2 regions of the Rhizobium sp. ERR 942 genome follow, and region 2 is predicted to be linked to the other one. Evidence: riboswitches for the same ligand, from Rfam matches in the RefSeq annotation. Region 2 holds a riboswitch; the other holds the start of a gene.
What was found. A riboswitch is a leader RNA that binds a small molecule or an ion and turns the genes downstream of it on or off. The one in region 2 is predicted to bind FMN.

Region 1: another riboswitch for FMN. It lies ahead of ribB (3,4-dihydroxy-2-butanone-4-phosphate synthase); the one in region 2 lies ahead of FBZ97_RS04070 (6,7-dimethyl-8-ribityllumazine synthase).

What each region holds. Positions count from the first base shown of each region.
Region 1 is NZ_VIUA01000004.1:88,486-96,526, forward strand. It holds gene FBZ97_RS17325 (ATP-binding cassette domain-containing protein) at 119-898, shown strand; gene FBZ97_RS17330 (transporter substrate-binding domain-containing protein) at 943-1,716, shown strand; gene FBZ97_RS17335 (ABC transporter permease subunit) at 1,729-2,454, shown strand; gene FBZ97_RS17340 (ABC transporter permease) at 2,466-3,155, shown strand; gene FBZ97_RS17345 (homocysteine S-methyltransferase family protein) at 3,218-4,138, shown strand; gene ribB (3,4-dihydroxy-2-butanone-4-phosphate synthase) at 4,196-4,822, opposite strand; FMN riboswitch at 4,935-5,081, opposite strand; gene FBZ97_RS17355 (glucose 1-dehydrogenase) at 5,182-5,964, opposite strand; gene tpiA (triose-phosphate isomerase) at 6,041-6,778, opposite strand; gene FBZ97_RS17365 (SDR family oxidoreductase) at 6,783-7,571, opposite strand; gene FBZ97_RS17370 (sugar ABC transporter ATP-binding protein) at 7,592-8,041, opposite strand, start outside.
Region 2 is NZ_VIUA01000001.1:824,010-832,050, forward strand. It holds gene FBZ97_RS04040 (TetR/AcrR family transcriptional regulator) at 1-222, opposite strand, end outside; gene FBZ97_RS04045 (Tautomerase enzyme) at 343-789, shown strand; gene FBZ97_RS04050 (VOC family protein) at 859-1,254, shown strand; gene FBZ97_RS04055 (methyltransferase domain-containing protein) at 1,374-2,060, shown strand; gene phnF (phosphonate metabolism transcriptional regulator PhnF) at 2,062-2,790, shown strand; gene FBZ97_RS04065 (VOC family protein) at 2,830-3,180, opposite strand; gene FBZ97_RS04070 (6,7-dimethyl-8-ribityllumazine synthase) at 3,239-3,715, opposite strand; FMN riboswitch at 3,805-3,951, opposite strand; gene FBZ97_RS04075 (ABC transporter ATP-binding protein) at 4,058-5,119, opposite strand; gene FBZ97_RS04080 (ABC transporter permease) at 5,131-5,919, opposite strand; gene FBZ97_RS04085 (ABC transporter permease subunit) at 5,916-6,809, opposite strand; gene FBZ97_RS04090 (ABC transporter substrate-binding protein) at 6,883-7,986, opposite strand.

The sequences.
Region 1 (8,041 bases), on a different contig from region 2:
TAAAAGATGCACAAGAAATACATTTTTGCTTTTTATATGCAAAATAATCGGAAATTGCGCGCAAATTCCGCTCTCCTTCGCGATATTCTCCGCAAATTGTTTTTCATCGGAATTCTATATGACAGAGCTGCCCTCCCAGGCTCTTCGCGTGGAAGATCTCCACAAGAGCTTTGGGTCACATCAGGTCCTCAAGGGCGTTTCAACGACCGCCCATCAAGGGGACGTGATTTCCATCATCGGCTCGTCCGGTTCCGGGAAAAGCACGTTCCTGCGCTGCATAAACCTGCTTGAAATGCCCGATCGCGGCCGCATCCTCGTCAACGGCGAGGAAGTCGCGCTGAGGCCGGGACGCCATGGACAGATGCAGCCGAAAAGCTGGCGGCAGATCGAACGGATGCGCAGCGGATTGGGAATGGTATTTCAGAGCTTCAATCTCTGGGCGCACATGACCGTTCTCGAAAACATCATCGAGGCTCCGGTGCATGTCCTCGGCGTCCCCCGTCGCGAGGCAATCGACAAGGCAGAGGTTCTTCTCAATAAAGTCGGGCTTTACGACAAGCGCGACGCCTATCCGGCCTTTCTCTCCGGCGGACAGCAGCAAAGAGCGGCGATCGCTCGCGCGCTTTGCATCGACCCGGCCGTGATGCTCTTCGACGAACCGACATCGGCGCTCGATCCCGAGCTGGTCGGCGAGGTCCTCAAGGTCATCCGCGATCTCGCGGAAGAGGGCCGAACCATGCTGCTGGTCACCCACGAAATGCGCTTTGCCCGCGATGTCTCGAACCACGTTCTCTTCCTGCATCAGGGACGGATCGAGGAGGAAGGGCCGCCAAAGCAGATCTTCGACGCCCCGATCAGCAGCCGATGCCGGGAATTTACCGGCATGCTCACGTCCTGATCCACATCCCATTCGCAGACAACACCATTAGGAGAATCCCTTATATGAGAATGGCTTCCACTCTGTTCGCCGGGCTTGCCCTCGCTCTCTCTTCGATGACGGCGCAGGCCGAGGTTCGCTTCGGCATCATGAACGAATCCTACCCGCCCTTCTTCGCCAAGGATGCCTCCGGCAAATGGCAGGGCTGGGAAATCGATATGATGGACGCCGTTTGCGAGCAGATGAAAGAGAAATGCTCGATCGTCGAGCTTTCCTGGGACGGTCTCATTCCGGCGCTTCAGAGCAAGAAGTTCGACGTGATCTGGTCGTCGATGTCGAATACCGCCGAACGCTCGAAGATCATTGATTTTACCGACAAATATTATAATACGCCCAGCACGCTGATCGGCCCGAAGGACCAGAAGACCGGAGCGACGGCAGACGATGTCAAGGGCAAGACCATCGGCATCCAGGTATCGACGATCCAGTCGGAATATTACAAGAAGTACTTCGCCAAGGTTGCCGACGAAAAGACCTACCAGACGCTCGACGAGGCGTTTCAGGACCTCGCGGCAGGCCGCATCGACTACGTCTTCGGCGATTCCCTTGCGCTTGATGCCTTCCTGAAGAGCGACAGCGGCAAGGATTGCTGCGCCAAGATGGGCGATGTCGCCGACGACAAGGAAGTCCTCGGAGCCGGCGTTTCCGGCGGTCTTCGCAAAGACGACACCGAGCTCATGGCTAAGCTCAACGCAGCGATCGCCGCGGTACGCGCCAGCGGCAAATACGACGAGATCACGAAGAAGTATTTCAGCTTCGATATCTACGGCGCCAAGTAAACGATCGCAACGATGGCGACCTCTCCTCAGGGCATTCTGGACCTGCTCTCCCCCTATCCTCCGGGCTGGGGTGGAGTACTCTTGACCGGGGCCGCCTCCACGGTCGCCATCTCCGCCGGCGCTTTTCTGATCGGCCTTCTGCTCGGTACGGGCGGCGCGCTCGGCAAGCTCTCCGGCATCAGGCCGCTCCGGCTGCTGCTCGAACTCTATACGACCGCCGTCCGCGCGGTCCCCGAGCTGATCCTGATCGTCGGGCTCTATTACGCAGGGATGGACGGCCTCAATCGGCTCCTCATCGCGCTCAATCTGCCGGCATTCGAATTGAATGGCTTCGCTGTCGCGGTCGCCGTGCTTGGCTTCGTGCAGGGCGCCTATATGACGGAAGTCCTGCGCGGCGCGATCCTGGCGATCCCTGTCGGCCAGATCGAGGCGGCAAAGGCCTTCGGCATGGGCGCACGCCTGCGTTTCCGTCGCATCATCTTACCCGCCTTGCTGCCGAATGCCCTTCCCGGTCTTGCCAATCTATGGATGTCGGTCACCAAGGACAGCGCTCTCGTCGCCGTCGTCGGCTACCAGGAACTGGCTCTCGCCACGCGGCTCGCTGGCGCTAGCACCAAGCACTATTTCATCTTTTTCCTGGCTTCCGCCCTCATTTATCTCGCTCTCACGCTCGTCTCGAACGCCGTCTTCGACCTGCTGGAGCGGCGTGTGCGCCGCGGCCAGCCGAAGCTTGCCTGAGGGGTGCCGGCATGACCTTCTCATGGATATCCGCCTATTGGCCGCTTCTGTTGACGGGAGCCGTGCAAACGCTGTCGCTGCTTGTGATTTCCGTCGTCTTCGGCTTCGTCATCGCGATCGGCCTCGCCTTTTCCCAGGTCAGCGGCGGCCCCATCCTGCGAAGCCTTGCGCGTGGCTACTGCACCTTCTTTCGGGGCACGCCGCTGCTGATACAGCTCTGGCTGCTCTACTACGGCGTCGGCTCTCTTCTGCCGATGATCCCGGGAATCCGCCAAAGCCTGTTCTGGCCGATCCTACGTGAAGGTTTCTTCTTCGCGGCCGTCAGCTTCACGCTGAATTACGCGCCCTATGAGGCGGAGGTTTTGCGCGGCGCGTTGCTGGCCGTCCCGAAAGGCGAGCTGGAAGCCGGCCGCGCATTCGGCATGCGCCCCCTGACGCTGACGCGGCGCATCTGGCTACCGCGCGCCATTCGCATCGCATTGCCGACGATCGGAGGCGAAATCGTCATGCAGTTGAAGGCGACACCTCTCGCCTTCACCGTCACCGTGATGGACCTCTATGCCGTTGCCACCAAGGTTCGTCAGGACACCCTGCTGGTCTACGAGCCTCTGATCGTCGTCACCGTCTTCTATCTCGTCATTACAGCCATCATCGCGCGAAGCTTCCGGTTCCTGGAAGCGCAGGTGCCGGTGCGGCGCTAACCCCGGCATGACGGAGAGATCAAACCTCTCCGCAGATCCGAGCCATTCTGGAGATCCCATTCATGAGCAAACCCTTGATCCTCGACGGCGGCATGAGCCGCGAACTGCTGCGTCTCGGCGCGGAACTGAAGCAGCCGGAATGGTCGGCGCTGGCACTGGTCGATTCACCGGAGATTGTCCGGCAGGTGCATGACGAATTCATCGCTGCCGGCTCGGATGTCGTTACGACCAACAGCTACGCGCTCGTGCCCTACCACATTGGCGAGGAACGGTTCTGGAAGGAAGGGGCCGATCTCATCACCCTTTCCGGACGGCTGGCGCGCGACGCCGCTAACGCCTGCAAGAATCGAAAAATCCTGGTCGCAGGCTCCCTGCCTCCGATCTTCGGCTCCTACGAACCACAGAATTTCGATCCGTTACGCGTTCAGGACTATCTCAAGGTTCTGGTCGAAAACCTCGCCCCTTACGTCGATGTCTGGCTCGGGGAAACCCTCAGCTTGATCGCGGAGGGAGAGGCGGTTCGGACGGCGGTCGCTGAAACCGGCAAACCGTTCTGGATCTCCTTCACGCTTGCGGATGACGCCGCGCAAAGGAATGGCGCCTCGCCTAAGCTCCGCTCCGGCGAACTTGTCGAGGATGCGGCTCGGTGGGCAGCGTCGTCTGGCGCGGACGCGCTCCTGTTCAACTGCAGCAAACCGGAAGTCATGCGCAAGGCCGTCGATGCGGCAGCGGAGGTTTTCAAGCAGGGCGGCGATAATCTGCGGATCGGCGTCTATGCCAATGCTTTCGAGGGAGAACAAGGCGAGTCGGCCGCCAACGAGGGCCTTCACGCGACCCGTCAGGATCTGAATGACGACGCCTATTCGCGCTTCGCCTGTTCATGGGTCGATGCCGGCGCGACGATGGTCGGTGGTTGCTGCGGGATCGGCGCCGGGCATATTCATAGGCTGAGGAAGGCTCTCCTTCATCCTCAAGGAGCATAGGAGAGCCTTGCGCAAGCATCGATCCGGGCAGGATCAAAATAGGCTGTATCGGAACGATCAGGCAGCCTTGAAGGGAGCGCTTGCGGCCCTGTAGGCAATCAGATCCTCGATCGTCACGAGATGGAGGCCATGCCGCTCGGCAAAGACCTCAAGCTCTGGAAGGCGCGCCATCGTGCCGTCGTCGTTCGCCACTTCGCAGATGACGCCGGCCGGCGAAAGGCCGGCAAGCCGGGCCAGATCCACGGCTGCTTCCGTGTGCCCAGGACGCGACAGGACGCCGTTTGGATGCGCGCGAAGCGGAAAGATATGACCGGGCCGGGCAAATTCCTCCGGACGCGATCCGTCCCTGACGAGGGCTTGAACGGTTGCCGCCCTGTCGGCGGCGGATATTCCGGTCGTGGTTTCCGGAATGTAGTCGACGGAAACGGTGAAGGCGGTCTTGAGGACTTCCGTGTTGCGCGGCACCATCAACGGAATATCGAGCTCGTCGAGCCTCTCGCCCTCCATCGGAACGCAGATGAGACCACGGGCATGGTTCATCATGAACGCGATCGCCTGCGGTGTGACCGCTTCCGCGGCGATCACCAGATCGCCTTCGTTTTCGCGGTCACGATCATCGACAACCACGATGATCTCGCCCCGCGCAATCGCAGCGATCGCATCTTCAATTTTCGAAATTGCCATTTTCCTGCCTTTCAAGGGTTGCCGTTCGAAACGGCGTGCATGGCCGGTCAAAGCCACCATTTTCCCTTGGGCGAACAAGCATGTGAACGCCGCCACGACGCGGCGTCTCCTGCGTTGCTCTCTTCCATCCGGACTATACCGTCGGCTCCGGCATCTCACCGGATCTGCTGACCCTTCCGAAAGTTCGGAAGGCGCTCGCGGGCTCGAGGAAACTCCCCATACCGCCGGTGGGGAATTACGCCCCGCCCTGAGAACAATTGAAAGATAAGGGATCAATGCCTCATTCCGCAAGAGGCTTTGATCGCCAAAACGTCGAGAATCCGATCCGCCCAACGAACGCACCGTTCCTCATTGTCGAACTACGACATGATCAAGCCGCCATCGACATTGATCGTCTGGCCCGTGATATAGGCCGCATCGTCGCTGGCCAGGAAAGTGACGAGACCGGCGACATCTTCGCCCGATCCGGCCCGTTTCATCGGAATGCCCTGGACCCATTCCTTCATGAGTTCGCCGGGGCCGTAATTGCCCAAAAGCTTCCCCCAAGCCTGGTCGTTATAGGCCCACATGTCGGTTTCGATGATGCCTGGGCAAAAAGCGTTCACTGTGATGCCCTCGGTCGCGACTTCCTTGGCAAGGCTCTGGGTAATGCCGACGACGCCCATCTTCGATGCCGCATAATGCGGCGTGTATATGAAGCCGTCCCGCGCCTGGCCGGAAGCGGTATTGATGATGCGGCCGCCGCGGCCATGTTTGCGCATGCGGGCAATCGCCTCCTGGGCGCAGAGGAAGACACCTTTGGTATTGACCGCCATGACCTTGTCCCATTCGCCCTCGGTCATGTCCTCGACGCGGGCGATGGTGATGACACCGGCATTCTGGATGGAAACATCGACGGCACCGAAGGCCACCTCGGCCGCCTCGTAGAGCCCCTTCACACTGGCCTTGTCGGTCACGTCACCGACGAAGGAAATCGCCTTCCCGCCGTCAGCCTTGATCGCATCGGCGACCGCATGGACGGAATCCTCATTGGCCGAGACTACGAGATTGGCGCCCTCACGCGCGAACCGTCTGGCGATCGCGGCCCCGATGCCGCGGCTCGCGCCGGTGATGACCACGGTCTTGTTTTCGAAACGCTGCATTTCCTATTCCTTTCGCGGTGACAGCCACGCCAGGCGCCGGCTCAAGGGGCCGAGCGCCCGCCTGTTGCTGGCGACTTCAAACGGCGGCCGAGATAATCCCGGCAAACTCCGATGCCTTCAGGGATGCGCCCCCGACCAGGGCACCATCGACGTTGCGAACGCCGAAGATTGCCCTTGCGTTCGATGCTTTGACCGAACCGCCATAGAGGATCCTGACATCCCTCCCCTCTTCTCCCAGCCGCTTTTCAAGCGCCTGGCGGATGGACGAATGCATCTCCTCGATCTGCTCCAGGGTCGGAACTAGCCCTGTTCCGATCGCCCACACTGGTTCATAGGCGATCACCGTGTTCGAACTGGTTGCGGTGTTGGGAATTGATGCTTCTAGCTGGGCACGAACCACTTCGATCGCCCTGCCCTCGTCCCGTTCCGCACGTGTCTCCCCGACGCAAATGATGCTCGTCAGCCTGGTCTCATGGACCGCGACAGCCTTGGCCGCAACTGCGCCGTCCGTCTCCCTATAGGCCGAGCGCCGCTCGGAATGTCCCAGAATGACGAAACGAGCGCCGATTTCGGCGAGCATCTCGGCGGAAACATCTCCGGTATAGGCGCCTGAGGTCCGCGCGTGACAATCCTGTGCCCCAATGGCAATCCCTGATCCTCGCACCCGTTCGACCGCTTTGTCGACCAGCGTTAAGGGCGGGCAGACGACGATGTCACACGCCGCGTGGTCCGTTATTCCCTTCAGCGCCTCGATCTCGGCCAGGGAGGACGCGAGACCGTTCATTTTCCAGTTGCCGGCAATCAGTTTCCTCATCGCATCACCAGCAGCAAAACCCGCCATCGACGAGCAGATCGACGCCCGTCACGAAGCTTGCGGCATTCGACAGCAGGAAGACGGCGGGGCCGACCATCTCATCGACCGTTGCCATGCGCTGCATCGGCGTCTGCTCTTCGAAAAGTTTTGTCTGATGAACCATTTCCGGACGCGTGTTCATCGGCGTCGCCGTGTATCCCGGCGAGATGGTGTTGACGCGGACGCCGCGACCGACCCACTCCATCGCGAGCGACTTCGACATGTGGATCACACCGGCTTTGGAGGCGTTGTAATGAGCCTGGCTCAGGCCGCGATTGACGATAACCCCGGACATAGAGGCGATATTGACGATCGATCCGCGCCCGTTCTTCAGCATCGCGCGTGCTTCCGTCTGGCAGGACAGAAAAACGCCCTTTAGGTTGATGTCCATCAGCGTCTGGTACTGTTCTTCTTCCATCTCTTCCGCGGGATTGGCGTTGGCGATACCGGCGGCATTGACTGCAAGCGTCAAGGCCCCAAGTTCCGCCTCGGTACGCGCAACCGCCTCCCCGAGAGAGGACTTGCTGGTCACATCGGCTGCAATCTGGATGGAACGGCGACCGGCAGCTTCGATATGCGAAGCCGTGTTCGCTAGACCATCGTCGGATCGACGGTCCAGAAGCGCGACGTTGGCGCCGCACTGCGCAAGACCGATGGCGATACGCTGCCCAATCCCGCTTCCGGCGCCGGTCACAAGCGCGACCTGTCCCTCAAGATCGAAAAGCTTCGGGGCGTTCAGAGTGATGTCGGACACCGCTCTTCCTTTCTGTTTGTCTAGATTGTCGCAAGTTCCATGACAGAGACGTCATTGGCCTCGTCACGATTGAGAATGCCTGCCTGCTTGCCCTGTGCAAGCACGAGAATCCGGTTGGAGACACCAAGAACCTCCTCGAGATCGGAGCTGACGACGATGACGGCCACCCCCTGCTTTGCGAGGTTGACGATGATGTCGTAAATGCTGGCTCGCGCGCCGACATCGATGCCACGGGTCGGCTCATCGAGGACGACGACCTTGGGGTCACGCATCAGCCACTTTGCGATGACGACCTTTTGCTGGTTGCCGCCCGACAGGTCCGAGGCATATTGCTCGGCCCGGCCTTTGACGCCGAATTTCGCCACAGCCTTTTCGGCGAAAGCACGTTTGACACGTGATGTGATCCAGCGTCCACCGAGCTTGTCGAGGTTGGCATAGATGATGTTTTCACTGATGCGATGCCCGACGAC
Region 2 (8,041 bases):
TAGGATCGCTTGGCGCAGCTCTTCCAATCCTTCCACGACGGCGGTGCGAAACGCTTCGCTCTTGGACTTGAAGTGTCCGTAGAAGGCGCCGTTGGTAACGCCGGCCGCTTTCGTCAGTGCATCAATGCCTGCGCCGCCGTAGCCTTCCCTGCGAAAGACTTGCCCTGCAGCAGCGACCACCCGCGTCCGGGTCTCTTCCTTATGTTCGGCGCTGTAGCGCATTGCTATCTCCATTGAGAGCGATCTCTCTTTATTGCTTGCGTAGAGAGCGATCGGTATGTATCGTTAAAGAGTGATCGGTATATATCAATTGCCGTCATAGGTCCAACAAGGAGATACCCCATGCCCATTACACTTACCGTGTCCGAAGGACTGCTTTCATCCGAAGCGCAGGCGAAAGCTTTTGCCGGACTCACGGATGCAGTCCTCGATGTTGCCGGCTTGACCGGGAATGAATTTATGACGGCCAATGTCATCGGCTCGATCAATGTGCTTCCGGCCGCACATGTGCTGGCAGCCGGAAAGCCCGTCACTGCGGCCTTCATCGAACTCAAGTTGCCCGAAATCGCGCTTGCGACCACCGAAGCCAAGCGCGCTTTCATTGCAAGGGCGACCGATGTCGTCGAGCAGGCGGCCGAAGGGCGGATCAAGCGTGAGCATATCTGGTCGAACATCGTCTATGCGCCTGAGGGTGCTTGGGGCATTGCGGGACAAAGCTACAGCAATGCCGATCTGGTTGGCGCTATTGCGAGCGCCGCAGCGCCTGAGGTTGAAGCTCATCGCGCGTGAGATGAGATAATTGGCATTGATACCGGGCGGCTGCGTGGGCCGCTCGTCCGACAACAAGGGAGGCAGGAGATGCAACTCGCCAATTATCTGTTTTTCACGACGCATTGCGAGGAAGCGCTTGCCTTCTATACAGTCTGCGGGCTCGGCGAAGTGACGCTGTTGGTTCGTCATGATGCTGATGGGGTGCCGCTTGCCAACGAAGCGATGCGGGGCAGGGTTATGCACGCTCGCTTTGAGGGGCCAGGCGTCTCGTTCTTCGCTTCCGACAAGCACGATGCCGAGCCGATGAGAGGTTCCGCTCATATGCTCATGATGGATGACCGAGAGAGCACCGAGAGGATTTTTGCTCGATTGGCTGAGGGCGGCGCGGTGACGACGCCACTCGCCGTTCAGCCTTGGGGCAGCTACTACGGCAAGCTGACGGACCGGTTCGGCGTGCAATGGATGGTAGACTGCCTGCAATAGGAGCTAACTGATCACGCGCGAAAGATTATCATTATTAGTCCAGTCGTCCGGACGAATTCATGCGACTGTCATGAGGTGGAGTTATAAAGGGTTCAGTTCACTCCAACAGCGAGAGCATGATGACAAGCGCAGCAATGACTTACGCGACATGGCACAAGGAGCCGCAGGGCGACGCCGCCATGGCAGAATCGCATAGCCCTTATTGGCGCCACTTCATTGAGACGGTGCCGGAGCGGGATTTCTCCTCGAAGACCGTCCTGGATTTCGGCTGCAACCGTGGCGGCTTTCTACGGCTGCTTTATGCCATGCGGCCGTTCCGACGCGGTGTCGGCATCGATATCGCTTCGGAATCGGTGGCTGCCGCCGTCGAAGCCGCAGGCAACATGCCGCTCCAGTTTCATGTGACGACCGACCTGGCGCCCTTTGCCGACAGCTTCGACGTGGCTTTCAGCTATGAGGTGATCTATCTGCTGCCGGAGTTGAGAGAGCATGCCGAGGGAATGTTCCAGGCCATGCGCAATGGGGGCGTCTATTACGCGGTGACCGGTTGCCACAATGAAATGCCGCTTTGGCCAAAGTGGCTCGAGCTGATCGGCAACAACAGCAACGCGCCCATGCAGGATCGTTCGCCACAGGACTATATCGAAGCCTTCACGGCCGCCGGCTTCGATGTTTCGGTCAGGCGTTTCGGCTATGATGGTTTTGTGCGTGCCACCAAGGATCGGAAATATTATCCGAGCATTCTCGATGCGTTGAGCTATCCAGCCGAATACAAGCTGCTGTTCCGGCTGGAGAAGCGTATCTGATATGGAGACGATCGACCGAAAGGGCGGCAGCGCGCTCTGGCATCAGATCGGCGAGATCCTGGCGGCCGATATTGCCGCCGGGACTTTCGCGCCCGGAGAGAAATTGCCGACCGAGCCCGAGCTGATGCTGCGGTTCGGCGTCAGCCGTTTCACCGTGCGGCAGGCGCTGGGGCACTTGGAGCAGCGTGGATTGGTCCGCGCCGAACAGGGGCGGGGAACCTTCGTTCATAGGGGCGTGCTCGACTATACGCTGTCGAAACGCACCCGCTTCCACAAAAATCTGATCGAGCAAGGTTTTGAACCGGGCGGCGAGCTGCTCGTTCACGAGATCGTGCCGGCGACCGAACGCGTCGCGGCCCATTTAAAGATCGCAATCGGCGCGTCGGTCATCCATCGTCGCGGTGTCATGACGGCCGACGGTATTCCAGTGGAATTGGGGGATTCCTATTATCCGGCCGAACGTTTTCCCGATTTCGATCAGGCTAGATTGAGGCATCCGACAATCTCAGCAGCGCTCGCCAGCTATGACGTCACCGACTATGAGCGCTTGTCGACGGAGATCGAGGCGCGCATGCCGACGGCCGACGAGGCGCGGATCCTGCGCCAGCCGAAATCCGCGCCGCTGCTGGTGACGCGCAAGGTGGATGCGGATACCGACGGAGTGCCGATCACCTATTCGGAATCGGTCTGGCCGGCCGAGCGCACCACATTCAATCTCGATCTGCGGTGAGAGCGCCGGAGAGCCCTTGAGGCTCTTCGCGAGCTTGAACTAGCGGTGGGAGAGGATATTGACCACCTTGCCGAAGGGGTCGCGGACGTAGAAGCGGCGGACACCCCACGGCTCGTCCGTCAGGTCATACAATATGCCGAAGCCCATGGAGGTGGCGCGCTGATAAAGCGTATCGACATCGTCGACTTCGATGGAAAGGTCGGGGACGAGCGTTCCCGAACCGCCCTCGCTGGCGACGCTGATCTGCGGCACTGTTGCCGCTTCAGAGGCGAAGGTCAGGATCCAGCCGTGATCCATGACGATGTCGAGGCCGAGCAGGTCGTGGTAGAAAAGACGGGCCGTGGCGGGATCGGCGGCGGACAGGTTCGGGATGATGCGTAGGACGGTCACTGACGTTTCTCCCTTGTGATGTGGAGGCGAGCTCTAGCCGCGCCTCCACGATGCTGGTTCAGACCGTGACGGCCGGCAGCAACTTGGCGCGCTCCGCGAGGATGTGGCGGCAGGCGCTGGCGACTTCCCGGCCCTTGATGATGAAATGTTCCTTGAAGAACTGGATGTGGGCTTCCGACTCCTGGAAGTGATGCGGGGTCAGGACTGCCGACAGGATCGGCACGCCGGTGTCCAGCTGGACGCGCATCATGGCGTCGAGAACCGTATTTGCAACGAACTCATGGCGATAGATGCCACCGTCGACAACGAAAGCGGTGGCAACGATTGCGGAATAACGGCCGTTGCGGGCAAGCGTCTGAGCATGCAGCGGAATTTCCAAGGCGCCGGGCACGTCGAAGATATCGATCGGCGATGCACCTTCCGTCGTCTGCCATTCGGCAACGAAGGAGTCGACCGAGCGATCGACGATATCGGCATGCCAGCGAGCCCGAATGATCGCGACGCGGCTCGGCTGGGTAGAAATCGAAATGGTCATGAATTTTGCCTTTCAAGGGTTGTTGTCAAATATCCCTTGGGCGAACACGCAACATCGCGGCATCCCTCGCGCGGAGGAGGTGCGATCCTGCTTGCTCTCTTCCATCCGGACTATACCGTCGGCTCCGGCATCTCACCGGATCTGCTGACCCTTCCGAAAGCTCGGAAGGCGCTCGCGGGCTCGAGGAAACTCCCCATACCACCGGTGGGGAATTGCACCCCGCCCTGAGAACGTCCGGACTATAAATGCTTTCTCTCATGAAAATCAAAGAAAAACGCCGGGCTTCTGACCCGGCGTCCGCGAATAATTTTCCAAAATGACCCTGCGACGCAGGGTGCTTTCTCAATCCTGAATCACGAGCAGATCGGAGGAGGCGAAGCGCAGCGTCACCTTCTCGCCGACGCTCGGAGGCATCATCCCGGGGCTGTTGAACATGTCGAAGGAAATCGTGTTGCCAGCAACGTTCATGCGGGTGCGAATGACCGAACCCAGGAAGTGTGCCGAAGAGACTTCGCCCGTGAGAGCGGTATCGCCTTTGGCTGATTCCGCCAGCGAACCGGCTTCCGGACGCAGGGCAAGCGATACGGTATCGCCTGGCTTGTAGGCCGTCACCGACTGCTTCAGGGTCACGCCCTGATCGCCGATCATGATGCGGTTGCTATCGGGATCGACGACCTTGCCTTCGATCAGGTTCAGCGTACCGACGAAGGAAGCGACGAAGCGGGTTGCCGGCGTGTTGTAAATCTCGAAAGGCGTGCCGATCTGATCGGCGCGACCGGCATTCATGACGACGATGCGATCCGAGATCGACAGGGCTTCTTCCTGGTCGTGGGTCACGAAAACGGTGGTGATGCCGAGCTGCTGCTGGATGGCGCGGATTTCTTCGCGCAGCGAGATGCGGATCTTCGCGTCGAGCGCCGAAAGCGGCTCGTCGAGCAGCAGCACCTGCGGCTTGACGGCGATAGCGCGGGCGAGCGCCACGCGCTGCTGCTGGCCGCCGGACATCTGATAGGGATAGCGGCCGGCGAGATGATCGAGCTTGATGAGAGCCAGCATCTCCTTGACGCGCTTATCGATGTCGGGCTTTGCCATGCCGGCCACCTTGAGGCCGAAAGCGACGTTGTCGTGCACCGTCATGTTCGGGAACAGCGCGTAGGCCTGGAACACCATGCCGATATTCCGCTGGTTCGGTTTTAACGCCCGCTGATCCTTGCCGTTGATCGACAGGGTGCCGGCGGTTGGCGTTTCGAAACCGGCGATCATGCGCAGCACGGTCGTCTTGCCGCAGCCCGACGGTCCAAGGAAGGAGATGAATTCTCCCTTCTCGATTTGCATATTGAAATCGTGAACGACCTGAACTTCGCCGAATGATTTCTTGATGTGGGTGAGTTCGAGAAAAGCCATGGTGAGAAGCCTTACGCCTTAACCGGAGCCAGTTTTGAGAAGCGGGAAACGAGCTGCAGCAGACCCATGCTAAGCCAGGTGACAGCAAGCGCAATGATGGCGAGCGCCGAGGATTGATAAGCCTGGTTGGCGCCGACGAGCTGCATGTAAGGGCCGAAAGCCGGACGATTGAGCAGCGAGGCCATCGTGAATTCGCCCATGACGATCGCCAGCGTGATGAATGCGCCGGAGAGGACGCCGCTCATGACATTGGGGAAAATGCAGCGGAGCATGATGGTTGTCCACTTCGCGCCAAGGCTTTCTGCGGCTTCCGTCAGGGTGCCGACATCGATCGTGCGCATCGCCGTGTCGACTGAACGATACATATAGGGGAGCGCCAAGACAATATAGGAGCAGACAAGAAGGAAGTTCGTCGTCTGCTCGAAGCCTGTCAAAGGCAGGATCGATGACGAATTGTAGAGGCGCAGATAGCCGAAGACGATGACGATGGCGGGGATGACCAGCGGCATCAGCGTGATGAACTCGACGATCGGGCGTATTTGGGGCAAACGGAGGCGCACCCAATAAGCCGTAGGCACCACGATCAACATGCCGAAGATGATGGTCAGCAAGGCCATGAGCATCGAATAGCCGAACGCATACAGGAAGTGAGCGTCCGAAAAGACTGATGCATAGGCGTCAAAACTATAGGCGTCGCGACGCATGCGCAGTGAGAATTCCAGCGTACCGATGAGCGGAACGATGAAATAGATAGCGCCGATGACAACAGCGATCCAGGCAAAGAATTTTTGCAGCTTCATTTCTGCCACCGTTCCGCGCGAATACGCATGATGATGTAGATCACATTGGAAATGCCAGTGATGACGATCATGCCGAGCGCCATTGCATAGCCGAGATTGGCGTTGTGCAGCACGTCGCCGCGGATTTGCGCGTAGAGCTGGATCGGGATGATGTTCAGCGAGCTGCCCGTCAGCGCGATGGCCGTTGCGATGGCGCCGAAGGCGTTGGCAAACAGCAGCAGCGTCGTGCCAAGCAGGCTCGGCCAGAGAATGGGGAGCGCCACCATGAGCCAATATTGTCTCGTGGTCGCCCCGAGGATGGATGCGGCTTCACGCCATTCCTTTTTCATGCCGTCCAGCGCCGGCGTGATAATCAGCACCATCAGCGGAATCTGGAAGTACATATAGGTGATGGTCAAGCCGACGAAGCTGTAGAGATTGAAGCCTGTGGAATAGAGATTGAAACCCAACCAATCCCTCATCAGCAGCGTGACGAGGCCCAGGCGACCGATCGTGGCGATGAACGCAAAAGCCAGTGGTACGCCGGCGAAATTCGAGGCGACACCGGAAAAGGTAAGGAAGGCATGGCGCACCCAGGCCGGAAGTCCGCCCATGACCAGCGCCCAGGCCAGATAAAAGCCGATCAACGCGCCGCCGAGCGCCGAGGCGACCGAAACCCTGATGCTGATCCAATAGGAGTCCAAGATGGATTTCGTGAACAGATCGCCGATGTTCTTCAGCGTCAGGCCGCCGTCCGGCGTCAGAAAAGCGCCAGCGATCAGATAGATTGTCGGCAAAATCAGAAACAGCAGCGCGAAAATCAGGAAGGGCGCTATGCCCAGCCAGTCGACAACCACGCGCTTGTTGATCATGGGAGTGGAACTGACTGTCGATGTTGTGACGATGCTCATGATTGACCCAATCCGCGGCGTCAGAAAAATGGAAAACCTCCCCACCGAAGCGGGGAGGTCATGTCAGGTCGGATTACTGTACGTTCGAACCGACGACAGAATCCCACTTGGTTGTGATGGCGGTCTTGCCGGCATCCTGTTCTTCTAGCGTCGGGAAGACGGCCTTTTCGTAAGCGGCGGCCGGCGGCAGCTTGTCGAGAAGTTCCTGCGGAACCTTCTTGTTCTTCGCCAGGTCGTTGAAGCGGATCGGGTGGCAATAGCCCTTCAGCCAGCCGATCTGGCCTTCGTCGGAATAGAGGAATTCCATCCAGAGCTTGGCAGCGTTCGGATGCGGAGCGAAAGCCGAGATCGCCTGGACGTAGACACCAGCGATAACGCCGGAAGCCGGAACAGTGACGTCGACCGGCGGGTTGCCGTTCAGGCTGTCGCGCCAGGAGAGACCGTTGTAGTCCCAGGCGACGACGATCGGGGTTGCACCCTGAGCCAGCGAGGCGGACTTGCCGATGACCGGAACGAAGTTGCCGGCCTTGTTGAGCTTCGCGAAGTAATCGAGACCGGCGGCGCCGATCTTGGCGGCGTCCTTTTCGCCGGCTGCGAGGCCGGCGGCGTAGACGGCCTGAACTGCCTGGTTCGACGTGCGCGGGTCACCAGCGAGCGAAACGGTGTTGGCATATTCCGGCTTCAGGAGGTCAGCCCAGTCCTTCGGCGGGTTCTTCACGACGTCCTTATTGGTGACGAAAGAGAGAACACCGTAGTAGTCGCCGTACCAGTAGCCTTCGGCATCCTTGGCGCTGTCCGGAATGGAATCCCAGGTGGAAACCTTGTACGGCTGCAGCAGGCCTTCCTTTTTGGCCGTCGGGCCGAAAGAGAGACCGACGTCGATCACGTCGGGAGCCTGCGGGCCGGTGTTGCCCTTGTTGGCGCGGATTGCCTCGACTTCATCGCCCGAACCGGCATCCGGATTCAGTTCGTTGACTTCGATGCCGTATTTCGCCTTGAACGCAGCGATCAGGTCGCCATAACCGCACCAGTTGTGGGGCAGGGCGATCGTGGTCAGCGTGCCTTCCTTCTTAGCGGCAGCGATGAGATCGGCGCTCGGTTCTGCGGCCGCGATAGCCGTCGAAGCGACGAGCATCGCCGTAGAAATTGTCAGAAGACGATGAATTTTCGAGATCACTGCATTTCCTCCTTTTGGGTTTTCAGTGTCTGGCGTTGCTGTTAATGACGTTACA